DNA from 2 places in the Streptomyces sp. NPDC033270 genome. Region 2 is predicted to be linked to the other one. Evidence: riboswitches for the same ligand, from Rfam matches in the RefSeq annotation. Region 2 holds a riboswitch; the other holds the start of a gene.
What was found. A riboswitch is a leader RNA that binds a small molecule or an ion and turns the genes downstream of it on or off. The one in region 2 is predicted to bind ZMP and ZTP.
Positions count from the first base shown of each region.

Region 1: another riboswitch for ZMP and ZTP. It lies ahead of ACZ5XZ_RS26055 (serine hydroxymethyltransferase); the one in region 2 lies ahead of ACZ5XZ_RS00320 (bifunctional 5,10-methylenetetrahydrofolate dehydrogenase/5,10-methenyltetrahydrofolate cyclohydrolase).

Region 1 covers NZ_JBVIRA010000020.1:136,257-146,774, reverse strand. Annotated here, with positions in the region: gene ACZ5XZ_RS26065 (2'-5' RNA ligase family protein) at 1-261, opposite strand, end outside; gene trpS (tryptophan--tRNA ligase) at 446-1,459, opposite strand; gene ACZ5XZ_RS26055 (serine hydroxymethyltransferase) at 1,550-2,821, opposite strand; ZMP/ZTP riboswitch at 2,861-2,951, opposite strand; gene rocD (ornithine--oxo-acid transaminase) at 3,152-4,357, shown strand; gene ACZ5XZ_RS26045 (glutathionylspermidine synthase family protein) at 4,487-5,677, opposite strand; gene ACZ5XZ_RS26040 (hypothetical protein) at 5,694-6,113, opposite strand; gene ACZ5XZ_RS26035 (VOC family protein) at 6,456-6,992, shown strand; gene ACZ5XZ_RS26030 (MerR family transcriptional regulator) at 6,985-7,788, shown strand; gene ACZ5XZ_RS26025 (GNAT family N-acetyltransferase) at 7,840-8,376, shown strand; gene ACZ5XZ_RS26020 (DUF4232 domain-containing protein) at 8,606-9,142, shown strand; gene ACZ5XZ_RS26015 (class I SAM-dependent DNA methyltransferase) at 9,361-10,026, opposite strand; gene ACZ5XZ_RS26010 (hypothetical protein) at 10,105-10,518, opposite strand, start outside.
Region 2 covers NZ_JBVIRA010000001.1:58,005-68,522, reverse strand. Annotated here, with positions in the region: gene ACZ5XZ_RS00325 (SDR family NAD(P)-dependent oxidoreductase) at 1-356, opposite strand, end outside; gene ACZ5XZ_RS00320 (bifunctional 5,10-methylenetetrahydrofolate dehydrogenase/5,10-methenyltetrahydrofolate cyclohydrolase) at 481-1,335, opposite strand; ZMP/ZTP riboswitch at 1,357-1,445, opposite strand; gene ACZ5XZ_RS00315 (hypothetical protein) at 1,485-2,567, opposite strand; gene ACZ5XZ_RS00310 (hypothetical protein) at 2,796-3,047, shown strand; gene ACZ5XZ_RS00305 (hypothetical protein) at 3,143-3,367, shown strand; gene ACZ5XZ_RS00300 (SPFH domain-containing protein) at 3,472-4,707, shown strand; gene ACZ5XZ_RS00295 (PPOX class F420-dependent oxidoreductase) at 4,843-5,262, shown strand; gene dacB (D-alanyl-D-alanine carboxypeptidase/D-alanyl-D-alanine endopeptidase) at 5,275-6,879, opposite strand; gene ACZ5XZ_RS00285 (hypothetical protein) at 7,084-7,398, opposite strand; gene ACZ5XZ_RS00280 (TetR/AcrR family transcriptional regulator) at 7,453-8,112, opposite strand; gene ACZ5XZ_RS00275 (cytochrome P450) at 8,229-9,419, shown strand; gene ACZ5XZ_RS00270 (ferredoxin) at 9,428-9,643, shown strand; gene ACZ5XZ_RS00265 (CsbD family protein) at 9,878-10,072, opposite strand; gene ACZ5XZ_RS00260 (DUF6480 family protein) at 10,372-10,518, shown strand, end outside.

The sequences.
Region 1 (10,518 bases), on a different contig from region 2:
GAAGACGACCGGGGAGAGCGGGCGGAAGGTGCCGGTGCCCTCCAGGCGGAGCGGGAAGGGGCGGAAGGCGGCCGCGACCGCGGCGAGGTGGCGTTCGATGCCGGGCAGCGCCTCGGCGTGCACCTCGGTCGGCGGCAGGAGGGTGATATGCGTGGGGATGCCGTGCGCGGCGGGGTCCCCGAAGCCCTCGCGCTTCCGCTGCAGGAAGCTGCCGTACGGCTCCGGGACCGCGATCGAAACGCCCAGCGTTACGGTCCCCACTGCGTTCTCCCTCCTGACGTGTGTGCGGCACGCTCGCGCACCCTCATAGTGTGCCGGGTGCGCGCCCTTCGCGGGGAGCGTCCCCGGCCCTGTGACAAACAGGGCCGCGGGCCCCCGCAGGTGGGGACCCAGGGCTCTGTGCGGCCCGTCCGGCGGGTTCGTGCGGCCGCGCGGACGGGTCCCGTCAGTGCTTGGCCGGCAGGAATCCGAGCCGGTCATAGGTGGTGGCGAGGGTCTCGGCGGCGACCGCGCGGGCCTTCTCGGCACCCTTGGCCAGGATCGAGTCCAGCGTCTCGGGGTCGTCCAGATATTCCTGCGTACGGTCCCGGAACGGTGTGACGAATTCGACCATCACCTCGGCGAGATCGGTCTTGAGGGCGCCGTACATCTTGCCCTCGTACTTCTGCTCCAGCTCCGGGATCGAGGTGCCCGTGAGGGAGGAGTAGATCGTCAGGAGGTTGGAGACGCCCGGCTTGTTCTCGGTGTCGTAGCGGATCACCGTGTCGGTGTCCGTGACCGCGCTCTTGACCTTCTTCGCGGAGACCTTCGGCTCGTCGAGGAGGTTGATCAGGCCCTTGGCGCTGGAGGCCGACTTGCTCATCTTGGCCGACGGGTCCTGCAGGTCGTAGATCTTCGCCGTCTCCTTGAGGATGTACGGCGCCGGGATGGTGAAGGTGTCGCCGTAGCGGGCGTTGAAGCGCTCGGCGAGGTCGCGGGTCAGCTCGATGTGCTGGCGCTGGTCCTCGCCCACCGGGACCTGGTGGGCCTGGTAGAGGAGGATGTCGGCGATCTGCAGGATCGGGTACGTGAACAGGCCGACGGAGGTGCGGTCGGCGCCCTGCTTGGCGGCCTTGTCCTTGAACTGGGTCATCCGGGACGCCTCGCCGAAGCCGGTCAGGCAGTTCATGACCCAGCCGAGCTGGGCGTGCTCGGGCACATGGCTCTGCACGAAGAGCGTGCAGCGCTCCGGGTCGAGCCCGGCGGCCAGCAGCTGGGCGGCGGCGATCCGGGTGTTCTGCCGCAGCTCGGCGGGGTCCTGCGGAACGGTGATCGCATGCAGGTCGACGACCATGTAGAAGGCGTCGTGAGCCTCCTGCAGCGCCACCCACTGGCGGACGGCACCGAGGTAGTTGCCGAGGTGGAAGGAGCCGGCGGTGGGCTGAATGCCGGAGAGCACACGCGGACGTTCGAGAGCCATGGACCGATTGTCTCAGGTCTGCGGGTGCTCCCCGGCGCGTGGTCGGGGAGTGGATCGACGGCCTGCCGGACGGCCGTCGTCAGGGAGTCGTCAGCGCGTCGCCAGCCCCGGCGCCGGGTAGCCGGCCATCAGCTCCGCGACCTCCCCCCGGACCGCCGCCAGGGCCGCCTCGTCGTCCGCCTTCGCGGCCGTCACGCCCCGCTCGATCCACTCCGCGACCTGCGGCATCAGCTCCGTGCCCAGCCCCCGCGAGGTGAGCGACGGCGTACCGATCCGGATGCCCGACGGGTCGAAGGGCTTGCGCGGGTCGAACGGGACGGTGTTGTAGTTGACGACGATCCCGGCCCGGTCCAGCGCCTTGGCGGCGACCTTGCCCGGCACGTCCTTGCCGGTCAGATCGATCAGCACCAGGTGGTTGTCGGTACCACCGGAGACCAGGTCGAAGCCGCGGGCCAGCAGCGCCTCGGCGAGCGCCTTGGCGTTGGCGACGACGGCGTGCGCGTAGTCCCGGAAGGCGGGCGCGGCGGCCTCGCGCAGGGCGACCGCGATGGCGGCGGTGGTGTGGTTGTGCGGGCCGCCCTGGAGGCCGGGGAAGACGGCCTTGTCGATGGCCTTGGCGTGGCTCGCGCGGGACATCAGCATCGCGCCGCGCGGCCCGCGCAGGGTCTTGTGCGTCGTCGTGGAGATCACGTCGGCGTGCGGTACGGGCGAGGGGTGGGCGCCGCCCGCGATCAGACCGGCGATATGGGCGATGTCCGCGACGAGTACCGCGCCGACCTCCCGTGCGATCTCGCCGAAGGCGGCGAAGTCGATGGTGCGGGGGACGGCCGTGCCGCCACAGAAGATGATCTTCGGGCGCTCCTTGTGGGCGAGGTCGCGCACCTCGTCGAAGTCGATGAGCCCGCTGTCGGCGCGTACGCCGTACTGGACGCCGCGGAACCAGGTGCCGGTGGCCGAGACGCCCCAGCCGTGGGTGAGGTGGCCGCCCATCGGCAGCGCCATGCCCAGCACGGTGTCGCCGGGCTCGGCGAAGGCCAGGTACGCGGCGAGGTTGGCGGGTGAGCCGGAGTACGGCTGGACGTTGGCGTGTTCGACGCCGAAGACGGCCTTGGCGCGCTCGACGGCCAGCGTCTCGACGCGGTCGATGTTCTGCTGGCCTTCGTAGTAGCGACGGCCCGCGTACCCCTCGCTGTACTTGTTCTGCAGGACCGTGCCGGTGGCTTCCAGGACGGCGGCGGAGACGTAGTTCTCGCTGGGGATCAGCCGCAGGGTGTCGGCCTGGAGCCGCTCCTCGGCGCCTACGAGGGCGGCGAGTTCGGGATCGGCGGCGTGCAGCGCGGGATGGGAAAGGGGCAGTGACATGGCGTCCTCCGGGGCGCTCGATCGGTGGTCCGGTCGGGTCCCGGGTGCCCAGGCGGGCGGCACCTCGTGATGGTGTCCTCGCACCGCTCCCTCGGGGTCGATTCCCCGTACGCCAGTCGCGGTACGCACCGCCGAGTCTAGGGGTGTCCCGCCGATCCCCGGGCGCCGGCCCGCGCCTTTCCCCGGACGGGCCCCGGACGCCCGCCCGTGTCACCCCGGCGTCGGAACACCGAACCGCCGCAACAGCTTCCGAACAATCCACCTACGCGGCACTATAGAGGGGCATCTCGGTGCATATGCCCCGTAGGGCCTACCGAAACGGAGTCACCGGTGACGTCAACGGAACGCGGCATCGCCGCCGCCGAAGCCCACAGCGCGCACACCTACCACCCGCTGCCGGTCGTCGTGGCCACCGCCGAGGGCGCCTGGATGACGGACGTGGAGGGCCGGCGCTATCTCGACATGCTCGCCGGGTACTCCGCGCTGAACTTCGGGCACGGCAACCGTCGTCTGCTGGACGCCGCCAAGGCCCAGCTGGAACGGGTCACGCTCACCTCGCGCGCCTTCCACCACGACCGGTTCGCGGACTTCTGCGCCGCGCTGGCCGAACTGTGCGGGATGGAGCTGGTGCTGCCGATGAACACCGGCGCCGAGGCGGTCGAGACGGCCGTCAAGACGGCCCGCAAGTGGGGCTACCAGGTGAAGGGCGTCCCGGACGGCCTGGCCAAGATCGTCGTCGCGGAGAACAACTTCCACGGCCGGACCACCACCATCGTCTCCTTCTCCACCGACCCCGAGGCCCGCGCCGGCTTCGGCCCGTACACCCCCGGCTTCGAGATCGTCCCGTACGGCGACCTGGCGGCGCTGGAGGCGGCCGTCGACGACCACACGGTCGCCGTCCTCCTGGAGCCGATCCAGGGCGAGGCGGGCGTGCTGGTGCCGCCGCCGGGCTACCTGGCGGGCGTGCGGGAGCTGACCCGCCGCCGGAACGTGCTGTTCGTCGCCGACGAGATCCAGTCCGGGCTGGGCCGTACGGGCCGGACCTTTGCCTGCGAGCACGAGGGCGTGGTGCCCGACATGTACGTACTGGGCAAGGCGCTGGGCGGCGGAGTGGTGCCGGTGTCGGCGGTGGTCTCCTCCCGCGAGGTGCTCGGGGTCTACGCGCCCGGCGAGCACGGCTCGACGTTCGGCGGCAACCCGCTCGCCTGCGCGGTGGCGCTGGAGGTCATCGCGATGCTGCGGACCGGTGAACTCCAGCAGCACGCGGCGGAGTTGGGCGAGCATCTGCACGCCGAGCTGGGGCTGCTGGTGGGCGACGGCACGGTGGACGCGGTACGCGGCCGTGGGCTGTGGGCGGGCGTGGACATCAACCCCGCGCGCGGCACCGGACGGGACATCTCCGAGCAGCTGATGGCGCGGGGCGTACTGGTCAAGGACACCCACGGCGCGACGATCAGGATCGCCCCGCCGCTGGTGATCAGCAAGGAGGACCTGGACTGGGGGCTGGCCCGGCTGCGGGAGGTGCTGGAGGGGTAGCGCGGGCGCCGCGAGCACGCAGCGGGCGACCGGCGGGCCGAAGGCCCTGGCCGCTCGCTGCGCCATGTGGCACCCGGGCACGCGGCGGCGCCGGGCGCGCGGTGGCGCGCGGGCACGCGGCGATGCGCCTCAGCGGATCACATGCGGCACGAAGCGCGCGTACTCGTCCGTGACCGGTCCGGACGACTCGCGGATGCCCAGCCCCGCCGCCTCGTCCTCGACGACCCAGGCGCCGAGGACGACACGGTTGCCGGCGAAGTCCGGCAGCGGCGCCAGCTCCTGGTAGCAGCACGGGTCTTCGGGCCCGCGCAGCACCGGGGCGGCGCCCGGCTCGTGCAGCGTGACGCCGGCGCCCTCCCTGCCGAGCAGCGGCTTGGCCGCGTAGCCACGGGTGTGCGCCAGCTCGCGCGGCCCGTCGAGGTACGCGGGCAGCAGGTTCGGATGTCCGGGGTAGAGCTCCCACAGGACCGCCAGCAGCGCCTTGTTGGACAGCAGCATCTTCCAGGCGGGTTCGATCCAGAGGGTGGAGCCGGTGCCGCCGCCGTTGTCGAGGGTGTCCAGGACGTACGGGCCGAAGTCGTCGGTGGCCAGCCACTCCCACGGGTAGAGCTTGAAGCACGCCCGCATGAAGCGCAGCCGCTGGTCGACGAAGCGGCCCGAGAGCCGGTCCCAGCCGATGTCCTCCATCGAGATGGCGACCGTCTCCAGGCCCGCCTGCTGCGCCGTCTCCTCCAGATACGCGACGGTCATCAGATCCTCGCCGAGCTCGTCGCCCGCGGAGTGCGCGAAGTGCAACGGCGCACCGGGCGGCAGCAGCGGGGCCTGCCGCTTCCAGGCCGCCACCAGCCGCTCGTGCAGCGAGTTCCACTGGTCGGCGCCCGGGAAGCGCTCCTCCATCCAGAACCACTGCGGGCTGGCGGCCTCGACCAGCGAGGTCGGCGTATCGGCGTTGTACTCCAGCATCCTGGCCGGGCCGGTGCCGTCGTAGTGCAGATCGAACCGCCCGTAGAGGGACGGCAGTTCCTCGCGCCGGCGCCAGGACTCGGCGACCAGCTCCACCAGCCGGGGATCGTCGATGCCGAGGTCGGCGAAGCGGCCCCGCTCGACGATGTGCGCGGCCGCGGCCAGGCACATGCCGTGCAGCTCCTCGACGACCTCCTCCAGGGCCTCGACCTCGGGGAGGGTGAACGCGTAGTACGCGCTCTCGTCCCAGTACGGCCGCAGGGAATCGTCCGGGTAGCGGGTGAGCGGGTAGATCAGCCCCTGCGCCTCGACGGTCTGCTGCCAGCCGGGGCGGGGCTCGATGGTGTGGCGTTCCATGCCGTGTCCCGGCCGCTCAGCCGCCGAAGGAGCCGTGCCGGCCCCCGCCGCTGCCGTGCGACCCCGAGCAGCCGAAGCCGCCGCGGTTGACGGCCGAGCTCTTGCTGAAGGTGCCGTCGGCGGCGTAACTGCCGCCCTTGTTGCTCGGGTCGTAGTACCACTGGCCGTCGACGGGCTTCTTGCCCGCCCCGCCGCCCCGGCCGCTCGTGCCGTATCCGCCGCCGCTCGAAGTGCTGCCTGTGCTGGACGAGCCGCCGCCCGCCGAGCAGTTCTTGGAGTCGACGATGCGGTAGCCCTTGACCATGTCGTAGCTGTTGCGGTCGACGCAGCGCTTGTCGGGCTCGGAGCCGCAGGACGTCAGGGCCGCGGCGAGCGCGCCCATGCCTCCCAGGATCACCGTGCTCGACCGCAGCCGCCGACGTGCCTTTTCGGCCATGTCTTCCCGCTTCCCCCGTGGACGTACTTCGGTCGTACATCGGACGTACATCGTTGTGACTCCGGCCAAGCCTAGAGACCGGCTCCCCTCGCCCTCGCTACGCCCCCGTCCTGATTCCGACTGGTTCCGACTCGTCCCCCTGCGGTCGCCTCACGGCCCTGGTGAGGGATCTGCCCCCTCCCGTCCGCTGTGTGCCACGGCTGTGTGCCACGACGTCGAACGGGGCGGGGCGGGTGGCGGCCGGCCGGCCCCGGCCATCACGCCGGTCGCATCCTCGGGGCAGGGCGCGATGCACGAAACCGGCTTGACCCTCACGCTGCGTGAGGCTGGAGAGTCACGTGCATGAGCGACTACTACAACGCGTTCGAGACGAGCCCCGTGCCCGCCCCCGGCCCGGATGCCGTTCCGCCGGAGCCGTTCCGTGGCATCTACGGAATGCCCGCGTTCGTGACGATCCCCACGAGCGACCTGGCGGCATCGGTGGACTTCTGGGTCCGTGGGCTCGGGTTCTTCGAACTCTTCAGCATCCCCGGCACGCTGGTGCATCTGCGCCGGTGGGCGTTCCAGGACGTACTCCTCCTCCACGCGGACCGCGTTCCGGAGCAGGCACCGGCGATGAGCTTCAGTTTCGCGTGCGTGCTCAGCCAGGTCGATCCCGTTGTCGAGGCCTGTCGCGCACTGCGCCCGGACTCGGTCGACGGTCCACGGGACACTCCCTGGAACACCCGCGATGTGGAGGTGATCACCCCCGAGAACGCCCGGATCGTCTTCACTGCGGCGAAGCCCTTCGATCCGGCCAGTCAGGAGGCAAGGAACCTCGAAGCCATCGGCATCCGCCCACCGGGTGCCGGTCTCGGCGACAATGAGGATCATGCCTGACACCACTGACGCCGATGGCCTGACCGTCGGTCAGGTCTCGGCGCGTCTGGGCGTGACGGTCCGCGCGCTGCACCACTGGGACGAGATCGGCCTGGCGCGGCCGTCGCTGCGGACGGCCGCCGGATACCGGCTCTACACCGCTGGTGATCTGGAACGCCTGCACCGCATCGTCGTCTACCGTGAGATCGGTCTCGGCCTGGACAGGATCCGGGCCGTCCTGGACGACTCGACCGCAGACGTGCCCGGTGCGTTGCGCGCGCAGCGCACCCAGGTCGCCGAACGGATCGACCGCCTCCAGCAGCTCAGCGCCGGACTGGATCGGATGATCGACGCCCACGAGCGCGGCCTGCTGCTGACCATCGAGCAGCAGGCCGCGGTCTTCGGCCCCCAGTGGAACCCTCACTGGCCCGCCGAGGCCCGTCAGCGCTACGGAGACACCACGCAATGGCGGCAGTACGCCGAACGCTCGGCCTCGCGCGGTCCGGAGGAGTGGCAGGCCGTCGCCGACGCCACCACCGCCCTCGACCGCGCCCTCGGGGAGGCGATGGACGCCGGCGTCACACCTGGTAGCCCGGAAGCGAGTCAACTCGTCGAGCGGCACCGCGAGGTCTTTGCCGCGTACTTTCCCCTCACCAGGCAGATGCAGGTCTGTCTCGGCCGCATGTACGAGGCCGATCCGGCATTCGCCGCCCATTACGACGGCATCCGCGCCGGCCTTGCCGCGTGGTTCCGTCGCATCGTCGACGCCGACGCGCGTGCCCACGGCATCGACCCCGACACCGCGACCTGGCAGTAGAGCGCGGGGCCGGAAGCCTGCGCCCGCGGGGGGTACTCCTAGGCTGGCCGCATGACCGACAGCACCCCGGCGCCGGGCCCGATATCCGACGAGCTGACGCTGCGCCATCCTGCGGCGTCGGACCATCCGCGCCTCCAGATGGCCCTGGCCGACTGGTGGGGCGGACTGGGCGGTGAAGCGGGCGCACTGCAACGGACGTTGCTGGTGCCGCGCCTGTTCCTGCAGCACTTCGCCGACACCAGCTTCCTCGTCGAGCGCCCCGACGGCACCCTGCACGCCTTCCTGATCGGCTTCCTGTCCCAGACCGACCCGCACACGGCCTACATCCACTTCGTCGGTGTGTGCCCCGACGGCAAGCGCAGCGGTGTCGGCAGCGCGCTGTACGAGCGCTTCTTCGCCCTCGCCCGGGAGGCGGGCCGCAGCCGGGTCCGCTGCATCACCAGCCCCAACAACCGCGACTCCATCGCGTACCACACCCGTATGGGCTTCCGGCTGGAGCCGGGTGACCGGACCGACGACGGCGTACCGGTGCACACGGACTACGACGGCCCGGGGCTGGACCGGGTGTCCTTCGTACGGGAGCTGTAACCGCGCCGTACGGGAGCCGGAGCCGCGCCGTACGGGAGTGGTGGCCACGCCTGCCCGGGAGTGGTGGCCACGCCTGCCCCGGAGTGGTGGCCACGCCCGCCCGGAAATCGATCACTGCCCCGCGGCCAGAGGCAACCCCGGGCGCACGAAACCCTTCCTCCTCAACAGAAGTCCTATGCGACACGCGGAAAGAACAGCGGAACGAACAGCGAAACAACCAGGGGGAGTCGTGCGTCGGCGTCCACTTCTCGCGGCGGCGGCCGCGCTCACCTTGACCGTCACCCTCGGCCTGGGCCTGCTCGGCTGCGGCTCGCCCCGGATGGCGGCCCTGCACGCCGACTGCACGACGAAGAGCCTGCGCTGGAAGCTCACCGTGCTGAAGAAGAAGCCGCACACCGCCCACCGCGACGCGCGACTGTCCATCGCCAACAAGGGCCCGGGAACCTGCGTCTTCCGCGGCTTCCCGGTCTTCGAGGTCCACATCGGCAAGGGGCCCATGTCCGACGCACAGGGGCACGGCCGGACGATGCCCATCGACCTCAGCCGCGGCGGCACCCTGACAACCGCGCTGCGCTACAAGGACTCCGACCGGGCCACGCAACCCGAAGGCTGCATGGTCACCATCGACACCGCCGTGGTCGCCGCACCACACGACACCCAGGACCGCCGTCCGATAACGGCCCGGGACGAGAAGGGCCGACGGACCCAGCTGAGCATCTGCGAGGACGCGATCTGGATGGGGCCGCCTACGGAGGTCGCGGAGTAGCGGAGTGGTCTCCCGGCGAGCCGGTGGGCTCGGCTCGGCGCCTCGCTGGTCATGCGAGAGTCCCGGCTTGTCGACCGAGGTCGAAATGACCAGCGACCAACTGAGATCTCCGCCGAGCGGCACGTATGCGCTGGCGACGGGAGCATCCCAGTTCTTCACGCATCCCATGGCGCACCACTTGGAGCGAGGTGCGCGACGACGATGACCTCGATGCCTGGTCAGGGGCGCACAGCGCGGACCAGGAGCGTGCCGATGTGTCCTGGCTTCGGGGCGTTGATCACCTGGGCGTCGGCATGGACGAATCCGGCTTCGCGCAACAGGTCCTCCCACGTCCGTGGCGTGTGGCTGTAGCGGTACGTGTACCTCTCCGGGCCTGCGAAGCCACCTTTGTACATGCCTTGAGGTCCGTACGCACCAGGAATGGCCGGGGGTTGGGCGAAGGCGAACACGCCGCCGGAGTTCAGCCGGGCAGCCACCAGGGGGAACAGCCTTTCCGGATCGGTGAACCAGGCAGCGCCGAAGATCGAATAGATCGCGTCGTACGTCTCCGGGCTGGCCGTCAGGTGATCGAGAACCTCACCGCAGATGAACTGCGCTCCCAGAGAGCCCCACCGTTCGGTGATGTTCTCCACCATCACCGGTGACAGATCAAGTCCGGTGGACTTGACGCCCTTCGCCGCGAGAAACGCGAGGTGCCTTCCGGTGCCGCAGCCGATCTCCAGCACCGTTTCAGGGTCACCGAGAATTTCGGGGCCGGGGCCGTGGCCGGCGTACTGAGTCCAGCAGAACGTCGGATCGGCATCCTCGAAGACCTTGTCGCGGGTGCTCTCCGCGTAGGCGTTCCACACTTCGCGTTCGTCGTCGATGTTGTGCACTGCGGTCAACGGATGTCCTTCACTTCATCGTTCGGAAGGCAGACGCCCCCGCCGACCCGGCCAGCAGGGGCGCCCACGGTAGGCCCGTCAGTGACTGTCGGGCACCTTGCTGTCACAGGGTGAGCAGGCGGCACCGTCGATCGCCCACAGTTCCTCGTCCGCGTCGAAGCCGATGGATCGCAGGAAATCGGCGGTTCGGGTCACGATGCCGTCGTTGCGGCGCTTGATGAAGGGCGCGTGGTGCTTGTAGACGCCCCCGTTGTACAGGTTGCAGAAGGCGAACATGACGGGGGTGTCGAGGTAGATCTGATGCACGCCGATGTCCACGAGCTTTCCGACACCAAGGTGCACCTCGGGGTGCTCGATGGACGCGATCATGTACATCACGGCATTGCCGAGAATCCGCTCGACCATCTCGCGGACCATCGTCTGGTCGCGGAGCAGCAGAGCGATCTCGCGATCCCAGATGCTCATGCCACTGTCGAACACGTTGATGGTGAG
Region 2 (10,518 bases):
AGAGCGGCGCGTTGGAGGAGGAAGGGGCCAGTGACGTTGGTGGTCATCACGGCCTCCCAGTCCTCGATCGACAGATCGCCGACGGAGCCGCTGCGGCCGATGCCGGCGTTGAGGACCAGCCCGTCGAGCCGTCCGTACGCCGACACGGCGGCATCGACCAGTCCCTGGACGGCCTCGGGGTCGGCGGCGTCGGAGGGGTGGGCCAGGGCGCCGGTCTCCTCGGCGAGGCGGTGCAGCGGTTCGGGCCGGCGGCCGGAGATCACCACCTGGTGGCCGGCCGCCCGCAGCAGTCGGGCGGTGGCGGCACCGATGCCCGTACCGCCGCCCGTCACGATGACAACGCGCTGTTCCGCCATGACCGTTCGCCCTCCGGTTGATGATCGTTTATCGCTCTGGCGATCATACGGAGGGCGACTGCCCGGCCGCCGCACACTTCCGGCCCCCTCCCGCCCCGCACGGCGGCACTTCGATGCCGCGCCGTCAGGCCGCCTTCAGCTGACGGGCCGCGGCGTCGACGGTCTGGGTGAGCAGGGTGGCGATGGTCATGGGGCCGACGCCGCCGGGGACCGGGGTGATCAGGGAGGCGCGGCTGCTCGCGGAGTCGAAGTCCACATCGCCGACGTTGCCGGGGTTGTAGCCGGCGTCGACGACGACGGCACCGGGCTTGATGTGCTCGCCGGTGAGCAATCGGGGCCGGCCGACGGCGGCGATCAGCACGTCGGCCTGCCGGGTGATCGACGCGAGGTCGGTGGTGCGGGAGTGGCAGTAGGTGACCGTGGCGTTGCGGCCGAGCAGCAGCATCCCGACGGGCTTGCCGAGGATCGCGCTGCGGCCGACCACGACGGCGTGCTTGCCGGCCAGCTCGACGTCGTAGTGGTCGAGGAGGCGGAGGATGCCGGCCGGCGTGCAGGAGGCGAAGCCGTCGACGCCGAAGCTCATCGTGGCGAAGGAGTGGTAGGTGACGCCGTCGACGTCCTTTTCGGGGGCGATGGCCTCGAACGCGGCGCGCTCGTCGATGTGCGGGCCGACCGGGTGCTGCAGGAGGATGCCGTGGACGGTGGGGTCGTCGGAGAGCTCGGTGAGGGTGCCGACCAGCTCCGCGGTCGTGGTCTCGACGGGCAGCGCGACATGCCGCGACCGGATCCCGGCCTTCTCGCAGCGGGCGCGCTTCATCCGTACGTATGTCGCCGAGGCGGGGTCGTCACCGACCAGTACGGTGGCCAGGCAGGGGGCCTGGCCGGTCTCCCGGGTGAGGGTCGCCGCGCGGTCCGCGGCCTGCTCGACGATGCGGCGGGCCAGTGCGCTGCCGTCCATGAGGCGGGCGGTCTGGGACATCGGGTGCTCCTGAGCGTCGTGCGGGATCGCCCAGGCGCGCGGCAGTGGCCGGGTGTGGCCGGGCCGCTCCCCGGTGGTACTCCACCCAAGCGCCAGTCACGGCCCGCCGACCACTGTAATCGACGGCGGATCGCTCCTGGGAGCCGGCGTCAGGTGCCTGCGTGACCGCCCGGGGCCGGGGTGGGCGCGGTGGGCGTGGTAGCTTCCCATTGACTGAGGATGCCGTCCCAGTCGTGCTGGGCGGTGGTGATGGCGCTGGGGTCCCAGGTGGCGGGGGCGGGCTGTTGCCCTTGGTACACCTGGTAGTCCTGGTAGTTCTGATTTCCCTGGTAGCTCTGATAGCCCTGGTAATCCTGATAGCCCCGGTAATCCGCGTTGTTCTGATAGCCCGCGTACTGCTGCTGTTTCCAGGGTTCGTGCTCGTACGTCTCCCGTGGGGCCTGCGAGGGTCGCTCGCGCCAGGCCAGATGAGGGGTCTCGGACTGCTGGGAGGGCTGCAGCGTGGCCATCCGGCGGTGCCGGCCGATGCGGTCCGGTGGTGGGGTCTGGGGGGGCTGGGGGGTCTGGCGGTTCTCGGCGGACAGCTGCTGGGCGCGGGCCACGAGGAAACGGGCGTCGAGACCGAGTTCGGTGGCCAGGGCCGTGAGGTCGACTCCGGTGTGCCAGCTGCTCATCAGGATCGCGTCCAGGGTCGGCGCCCAGGCCGAGTCGGTGGCCTGGGGCGGGGCGGACGGGGGCGGGGTGGACGGGGGCGGGGCGGCCTGGAGCGGGCCGGTCGCCGGTGCGCCGGCGTGGCCCGTCGGGACCTGGCCGGCCGCGGCGGCCTGGCCCGAGGGGTGCGCGGCGGGGTGGGCGCCGGCCTGCGCCTGCTGGTGGGCGGCGGCCGGCTGTGCGGGGGCCTGCTCCCGGGCGGCGCTCTGCTCGCCCGCGGGCGGCTGCTCATTGGCGGGGTGGGCGGGGTGGGCGGGCTGCGCGAGCAGGCTCTTGGCGACCGCGCGGGCGTCGTCCTTGCCCACCGTGCGGCGGGCCAGGCGTACTTCGCGTTCGTCCAGGCCGAGCAGGTCCGCCACCACCGCGTCGCTGCCCACTGTCACGGCGAAGGCGGCCAGCGTCCGCGACCGGCGGACCTCGGCCTCGTCGAGGAGTCCCTGCGTCCGGCGGACCTCGTCATCGCTGCTGCAAAACGCCTGTGCGAGTACCGCGTGGCGCTCCCACAACTCCCTCGGTTCCATGACTGCGACAACGTTCCTTCGTCCGGATTGGACTGCTTCCCAGCAATAGATCACTGCATGGGGTGATATTCGAGGGCGTTTCGCCCCCCACGGAAGGACGCATGTGCGGGGAGCCGCAAAAATACGCAGTGACCCCAGGCCCGCAGGATCGTTTCAACGGCCATGAGCGCTCCTACCTCCGGCACCGTCGCAGGTCACGGACAGACTTCCCTCCCCCGCCCCGGGTCCATGCCCCGGTGGATCACCGCCGAGGTCGCCCACCAGACCCCGTTGTACGCCACGCTGGTGCGGATTTGGACGGAGCGCGCCGCCACGGTACCCGGGGTCGCCGACCCCGAGTGGCAGCGGCTGGTCTCGTACCGCTGCCTGATGGAGGAGACCGAGACCGCGCTGACCGCCCTCCGGCCGCACCGCGCGCCCGACGTGCTGCCCGCGCGCCGGCCGATCCCGGCCGCCCGGCCCGCCCGGCTGGACTCCTGAGCCGGCCGGATCGCCCGGAGTACCGTTGAGTTGTCGAGATTTCCCGCTGCCCGGCTTCCGGGCCGACAGCGGCTTTGACCAGCGACGGAGCCCGGGTGAGCGCGAGGGATGACACGGACTTCGACCCGATCGGCGCGATCGGGCGGGTGACCGTCTCGATCCCGAGCGACGGACCGGGCGAGGTGCTGCTGCCCGTACGCGGCGGGACCGAGGCCTTCGCCGCCTGGTCCCGAGAGCCCATCGCCCGCCATACGCAGGTCGTCGTGGTGGACCACACCTCGGCGCGGTCGGTGATCGTCGCGCCGCTGCCGGCCGCCTGACCCGGACCGGAGCCCGTACGGCCGAGCCGGGGGACGCCTCCCCCGGCTCGGCCGCCCCCGCCCGGAGTGCCCGAGGCCGGCCGCACCGGACCAGGAGCCTTGTGATGTTGTTCTGGCATGTTCCCGCGCCGAACGAGGCGCTGTTGATCTCCGGCTCGAAGCGCCGTGCGGGGGACGCGCAATTCCGTATCGTCACGGGCCATGGCTGCTGGGTCCTGCCCGTCAAGCAGAAGGCGAGTGTGCTGTCGCTGTCGCTGCGGGAGGCGGAGATCTCCGAGGACTGCGTCACCCAGCAGGGCATCCGGCTCGCCGTCCGGGCGGTCGCCGTCTTCAAGGTCGGCGACGACCCGACGTCGATCGCCAACGCCGCGCGACGGTTCCTGGACGAGCAGGACACCATGGAAGAGCTGGTGGGGCGGATCTTCGCCGGCCATCTGCGCTCGATCGTCGGCGGGCTGACCGTCGAGCAGATCATCCGGGAGCGGGACCGGGTCGCCCAGGAGGTCAAGGACGGCAGTCACTCCGAGATGGAGAAGCTCGGCATCGTCGTCGACGCCCTGCAGATCCAGGAGATCGGCGACACCTCCGGCTACATCACCAACCTGGCCGCCCCGCACGCCGCGGCGGTCGCCAGCGCCGCGCGGATCGCCGAGGCGAAGGCCGACCAGGAAGCGGCCGAGCGGGAGCAGCAGGCGGCGGCGCTGAAGGCGAGGTACGAACGGGACACCGCGATCAAACGGGCCGGGTTCCTCGCCGAGACCGAGCAGTACAACGCCAGCGCCGCACAGGCCGGTCCGTTGTCCCAGGCCAGGGCCTCACAGCAGGTCATCGAGGAGCAGACCGCACTGGCCGAGCGGCAGGCCGCGCTGGCCGCCCAGCGTCTGGAGGCCGAGGTGCGCCGCCCCGCGGACGCCGAGGCCTACCGGCTGCGCACCTTGGCGGAGGCGCGGCGCGACCAGGTCCGCTTCGAGGCGGACGCCCATGCTTACACCGAACGTACGCTCGCCCAGGCACGCGCCGACGCCAACACCGCGCTCGCCGCCTCGCTCCGGGACGGCAACCAGGAGCTGATCGCCGCCAACCGCACCGTCGAGAACCTCCCGGCGCTGGCCCAGGCCGCCGCCGAGGGCATCTCCGGGTCCCGGCTGACCATCCTCAACGGCACCGACGGCATCGACGAGATCGCCTCCGCCATCGTCGGCCAGGGCCTGGCCATCCTCGACACCCTGAAGAAGGGACCCGCCGCGGCTCCCAGCGCCACCGCCCCGCCCGCCGCCACTCCCCCACTGGCCGACGGGGACGGTTCCCTCCCGCAGAAGGTCGCGCCTCCCAGAGGGTGACGGGCCGAAAGCGCGAAGATGACCGCAGCGGCGCACCGAGTGCGGCGGCGTACCGAGTGCGACGACGTACCGAACGCAGCGACGCATCCGCAGGCAGCAACGTCCTCCCACCGCAGCGAACCGAGAGTGCCGCCCATGTCGAAACCACCGCTCCCCGAAGCCGCCGTCGCCATGCTGGCCAAGCCCAACCCCGCCGTCATCACCACACTGCGGCCGGACGGCCAGCCGGTCTCCACGGCCACCTGGTACCTCTGGGACGAGGGCCGGGTGCTGGTCAACATGGACGAGGGCCGCAAGCGGCTGGAGCACGTACGCCGCGATCCCCGGGTCACGCTCACCGTGCTCGACGAGAGCAACTGGTACACCCATCTCAGCCTCATCGGCCGCGTCGGGGAACTCCGCGACGACCGGGAGCTGGCCGACATCGACCGGCTGGCCCGGCACTACCTCCGGCGGCCGTACCCACAGCGGAACCGCCGCCGGGTCAGCGCCTGGATCGAGATCGACCGCTGGCACGGCTGGGGCAGCCTGAAGGACAGCAGCCAGGCGGGGTGAGCCCGACAGGCCCTACCCGCTCGTCTGCTGCAAGTAGGCCGCGACGTCGGCCACATCGTTCCCGACCGCCAGGACGCCGCCGATGTTCGTGCCCGCAGTGGAGGCACCGTTCACCCCGGCGAAGAACACGTCGAAGCGGTCCTTGCCCGTCTCCAGATAGCCGGCCGTGGTCTCGGCGCCCACCGCCAGCCGGTCGTTGAGCGCGTCATCGCCCGCCACAGTGCCGGTCTTGGCGAAGACCCTGCCGCGTGACGGGCAGTCACGGCAGGAGTCCGCCAGGGTGCCGTCGACGCCCAGGCTCGGCAGCGAGGTGCGAAAGCGCTCCGCGTCGGCGGTGTGCTGCCAGTACGTCAGGAGCTGGGCCGCGGCCCGTGGTGTGGTCCGGTCGACCGGACTGCCGCCCCGGCCGTCCGCGAGCTGTACGGCCCCGCGGTCCACCTTCGCACTGTCCAGGAAGGCGGCGAGCACCGGGAACCCGTCCTGGCAGTCGGTCTTCCCCCGGCTCACGGCCATCAGGCAGATCCCGAGGTTCGCCCCGAGGTTGTGGCTCACCTTGAGGATGAGCTCGGCGTACTCGGCGTACGGCGGGGAGGTGTACCGGGCCACGGTGGGCACGCCCTGGTAGGAGCGCGGCAAGCGGGTGGCGGGGTTGGGGCCGACGGCGGGAGCGGTGACCTCGACCCCGGCCCGCTTCAGCGCCTCGATCATCGCGGTCCGGCCGAAGGCGTTCGGGTCCTTGACGGGCGACACCCGCAGGACGGGGGCCGAGCCGGCGGCGATGGTGCCGGACAGCTGGATGCGGGTGCCGTCGGCGGAGGCCTTGACGGCGATGTCGGTCGGCTTACCGGCGGCGACGGTGCGGACGGCGGAGGTGACACGGTACGGCGCGACCTTCGGGCGCACCTCCAGGCCGGCCGGTGCGCCCGCTCCGCTGCCGGGGGAGGTCAGCAGATCGATGACGTTGTCGTTGATGATCAGTGGGGTGGGCGTCGGGGCGAGCGCCGGGTCCGGGCGGAACAGCCGTGCGTCGATGACCACATCGCCCTCGACCCGGCGGATTCCCGCGGCACGCACCTGCCGGGCGAGCTGGTCGACGCCGGCCAGCGGGTTCTGCGGGGTGAGGGCGGCGCCGGGGATGTCGTTGGCGTAGGTGTGGTCGATGGCGGTGAAGGCGACGGTGCCGTTCTTGCGCGTCCTGCCGCCGAGTGTCAGATCCCCCTGCGCGACCAGGTCGAGATCGCCCTGGAGCGTCGCGTTGCGGCGCCTGCCGACGGCGTGCAGCGGTGTGACGAAGCGGTGGCCGCCGCCCAGTGTGTGCCAGGTGCCGCTGACGCCGAACAGTTTGGCGGTGGACCCGGGGATGAAGAACTGATCGGCGTTACGGGACCGGGTCACCTTTCCGGTCTGCGGGTTCTGCTGGAACAGGCCCCACTGGGCGTGCCGGTAGGCGGGCTTTCGCAGGACCGCGGTGATGCGCGGATCGAGGGTCTCGTGGTCCGTGGGGGTGGGCGGGGTGGCCTGGACGAGGCCGGCGAGGACGGCGCCGAGGGCCACCAGAAGGGCCAGGGCGCGCACGGTGCGCCGGCGGTTCCTCCTGCACGCGGCGGATGGTGACATGCACACTCCACGGGGGACGGGTCGCGCTCGACGGGCCCGTTGGCCGGCGGCCGCCGGGGTGGTCGCCGGGTGCGGGAACGAAGGGCGGAACAGGACACCGCGTCGAATGCGACACGCCTGGCAGGCGACTGTGCTGCGCCCTGGCACGCGGCAGTGGGCCCGGGAGGAGGCCCCGGGCCCACTGGGTGGACTACCTGGTGGGTGTCAGAGAACCCCGAGCAGCCCGAGGCCGAGCAGGCCGTCCCTGCCCAGGCCGTAGGGGAAGCCGTGGGGGTGGAAGAGGTGACGCCCGTACTCGTTGCCGTCCTTCTTGTGGCCCTTGCCCTTCTTGCCCTTGTGGTCCTTGCTCTTGTTGCCGCTGTGGCCCTTGCTGCCGGTGTGGTCCTTGCCGCAGTGCATGTCGCACAGGGCGCGCTGCGCGCCGCTGGGGGACGCGGTGGCGGCGCCCGCTGCCGGTACGACCAGGACGGCCGCGGTCAACCCGGCCACTGCGAGGCCACGAGGGATCGAACGGAGCATGTTCCCACCTTCACTCGAATCTGCAGAAAAGGAATATCCTCTGCAAACGCGACGTTAGAAGGGCGTTTCACCCCTCTGGTGGTGCCCCGCCGCGGAGTCACTGGAACGCAGCACGTCCCCCTGCTCCCCGCCGTCCGGCAGGCTTTCGAGCAGGTTTCCCAGCGCGCCCGTGACGAGCGCGCAGACCGTGTCGGGGTCGGCGCTCGCCAGTGGTTCCTTGGCGACCACCACACGCATCAAGCCAATTCCCAGCAGCCAGGACAGCGCCAGATCGGCGCGGAGTCCGCCGTTGTCGGAGCGGGAGAGCGTGGCGAGCACGTCCGCGTACTCCTCCCCCAGCCCCCGCAGCGCGTCCGCGATCTCGTCGCTGCCGCCGATCGAGCGCAGGCAGACCTCCAGCGAACGGTCGGATTCCGCGCCGCCGGCCAGCATGCCGCGCAGCGCGACCTCGAACAGCCGCTCGGCGGGGGTGGTCCGTAGCTGCTCCTGCCCGCCGCGCGCCATCACCTCTCCGAACAGGGCCTTCTTCGAGCCGAAGTAGCGGAACAGCAGGGCCTGGTTGGCTCCGGCCCGGGCCGCGATGTCCCGTACCGTCGCCCGTTCGTAGCCGCGCTCCGCGAACAGTTCCGACGCCGCGTCGAGCAGACGCAGCCGGGTGCCCTGCGCATCCCTGCGGTATGCGCCCGCCGTGCCGTGCTGCGGGGTCTCCCCCATCGTCTCGTCACGCTCCTCTCTGTCGGACCGTCACCATGACGGCCACATCGCGTCGTTGACCGCCCCGAGGGAGCGGCCTACCTTTGTAAGCAGGTGCTTACACAAGGGAGGTCGCCGTGACCACAGCCGACACAGCACCCCTCTCCTACCCCTTCAATGTCGCCGAGAGCCTTGAGTTGTCCGACGAGTACGAGCGCGCGCGCCATCGTCCGGGACTGCTGAAGGTACGGATGCCCTACGGCGATCCGGCCTGGCTCGTCACCCGTTACGCCGAAGCCCGCTTCGTCCTCGGCGATCAGCGCTTCAGCCGCGCCGAGAGCGCGCGGCACGACGAGCCCCGGCAGTCCGAGGGCCGCCGCGACAGCGGCATCCTGGGCATGGACCCGCCCGACCACACCCGGCTGCGGGCGCTGGTGGCCAAGGCGTTCACCGTCCGCCAGGTCGAAAAGCTCAGGCCGCAGGTCAGGCAGCTGACGAACGAACTCCTCGACGAGCTGGCGGCCGCCGGACCACCGGCCGATCTGGTGGACCGTTACGCGCTGCCCATCCCCGTCGCCGTGATCTGCCGGCTGCTCGGCGTACCGACCGACGACCGGCCGCGGTTCCGGGTGTGGAGCGACGCCGCCCTGTCGACGAGCTCGCTGACCGCCGAGGAGTTCGACACCAACCTCGAAGAACTCCGCGGCTATATGGGCCAGTTGATCGAGGAGCACCGGCGCGCGCCGCAGGACGACCTGATGACCGCGCTCATCGAGGCCCGGGACGTCGACGACCGCCTGTCCGAACTCGAACTCGTCGACCTGTGCGTCGGCATCCTGGTCGCCGGGCACGAGACCACCGCCACCCAGATCCCCAACTTCGTCCTCGCCCTGCTCGACCACCCCGACCAGCTCGCCCTCCTGCGCGAGCAGCCCGGTCTGATCGGCGGCGCGGTGGAGGAGTTGCTCCGCTTCGTCCCGCTGGGCAGCGGTGCGGGGCAGGCCCGCTACGCCAAGGAGGACGTCGAGGTCGGCGGCACCCTGGTGCGGGCCGGCACCCCCGTGCTGGTGGCGGTGGGCGCGGCCAACCGCGATGCGCTGCGCTTCGACGCGCCCGGCACGCTGGACATCTCGCGGGCGGGGAACCAGCACCTCGGGTTCGGCCACGGCGCGCATCACTGCCTCGGCGCCCCGCTGGCGCGCCTGGAACTCCAGGAGGCGCTCAGCGCCCTGATCGCCCGGTTCCCCAAGCTGCATCTGGCCGGCGATCTGGAGTGGAAGAGCCAGATGCTGGTACGCGGCCCGCGGGTCATGCCGGTGGGGTGGTGAGTGCGCGGATGACCTGGGAAGTGGACATCGCCCCGCACCAGTGCCTGGCGTCGGGCTCCTGCGCCGCCATCGCACCGGACCTCTTCGCCCTCGACGGCGCCCATGCCCGGCCGCTGAACGACCGGATCGAGGAGGACGAGCGCGCGTTGGACGCCGCCGACGTCTGCCCGGCCATGGCGATCACCGTCCGGAGCGGGAAGGACATCGTCGGGCCGCGGCCGTAGTCGAGGAGCGGGGCGGGGCCGTGGGGACGGGCCGCGGCCGCAGTCGAGGAGCGTGCCGCGGCCGCGGCACGACGAGCCGCGGCCGTGGAGTGCGCCGCAGCTCAGAGGAGCGACGCGGGCGGGCGGGTGGGCCCGCCGTGGCGCGGAGTGCGGCGGCGGGCCGTGATCGTCAGCGCGTGAGCGTGTTCCTCATGAGCGTGTTCCTCATGAGCGTGTTCCTCATGAGCGTGTTCCTCAGTGCCGGAATTTGTCCTTGCCCCGCTCCATCGCGTAATTCACTTTCCCCCTGACGATTTCGGCCTTGCCTTTTCTCGCCAGGCTTGTGTTACCCACGGCCTTCCCGACCGTTTCCTTGGCCTTTCCCTCGGCTATTCGGCCGATGCTCCTGGCCTTCTTTCCGATGCCCATGCCGTGCTCCTTCAGGGTCATTCGGATGGTGGCGGCAGCGTTCCGAGCGGACCGAGATCCACCTCGGATCTCGCCTGGAAAGCTCGTATCCAGCGCAGAGTCCCATCATACGGTCGCGCGGATTCATCGGCATGACTCCAGGACGCCCCCGCCACCCTCGGCGCGCCCCTCTGCACCGACCCGCCACACGACAGCCCCCCAACCCACCGACGCCACTGACCCACCACCGACTCGACAGCGACTCGACAGCGACTCGGCAGCGCACGAAATCGACCACGGCTGGAGCGGCCGTTTCCGCCAATATCGGGCAGTCTTGAGGTATGGGCATTCAGAATTCGGATCCGGACCGCACTCCCGGCCTCGGCCCTGGTGGCGGGGTACCGCCCGGGGAAACCCCGCCGGGCGAGGGCAGCACGGGCGCGGAAACCGGCCCCCGCGACGTACAGACGAAGGGCTGGGCCAAGGGC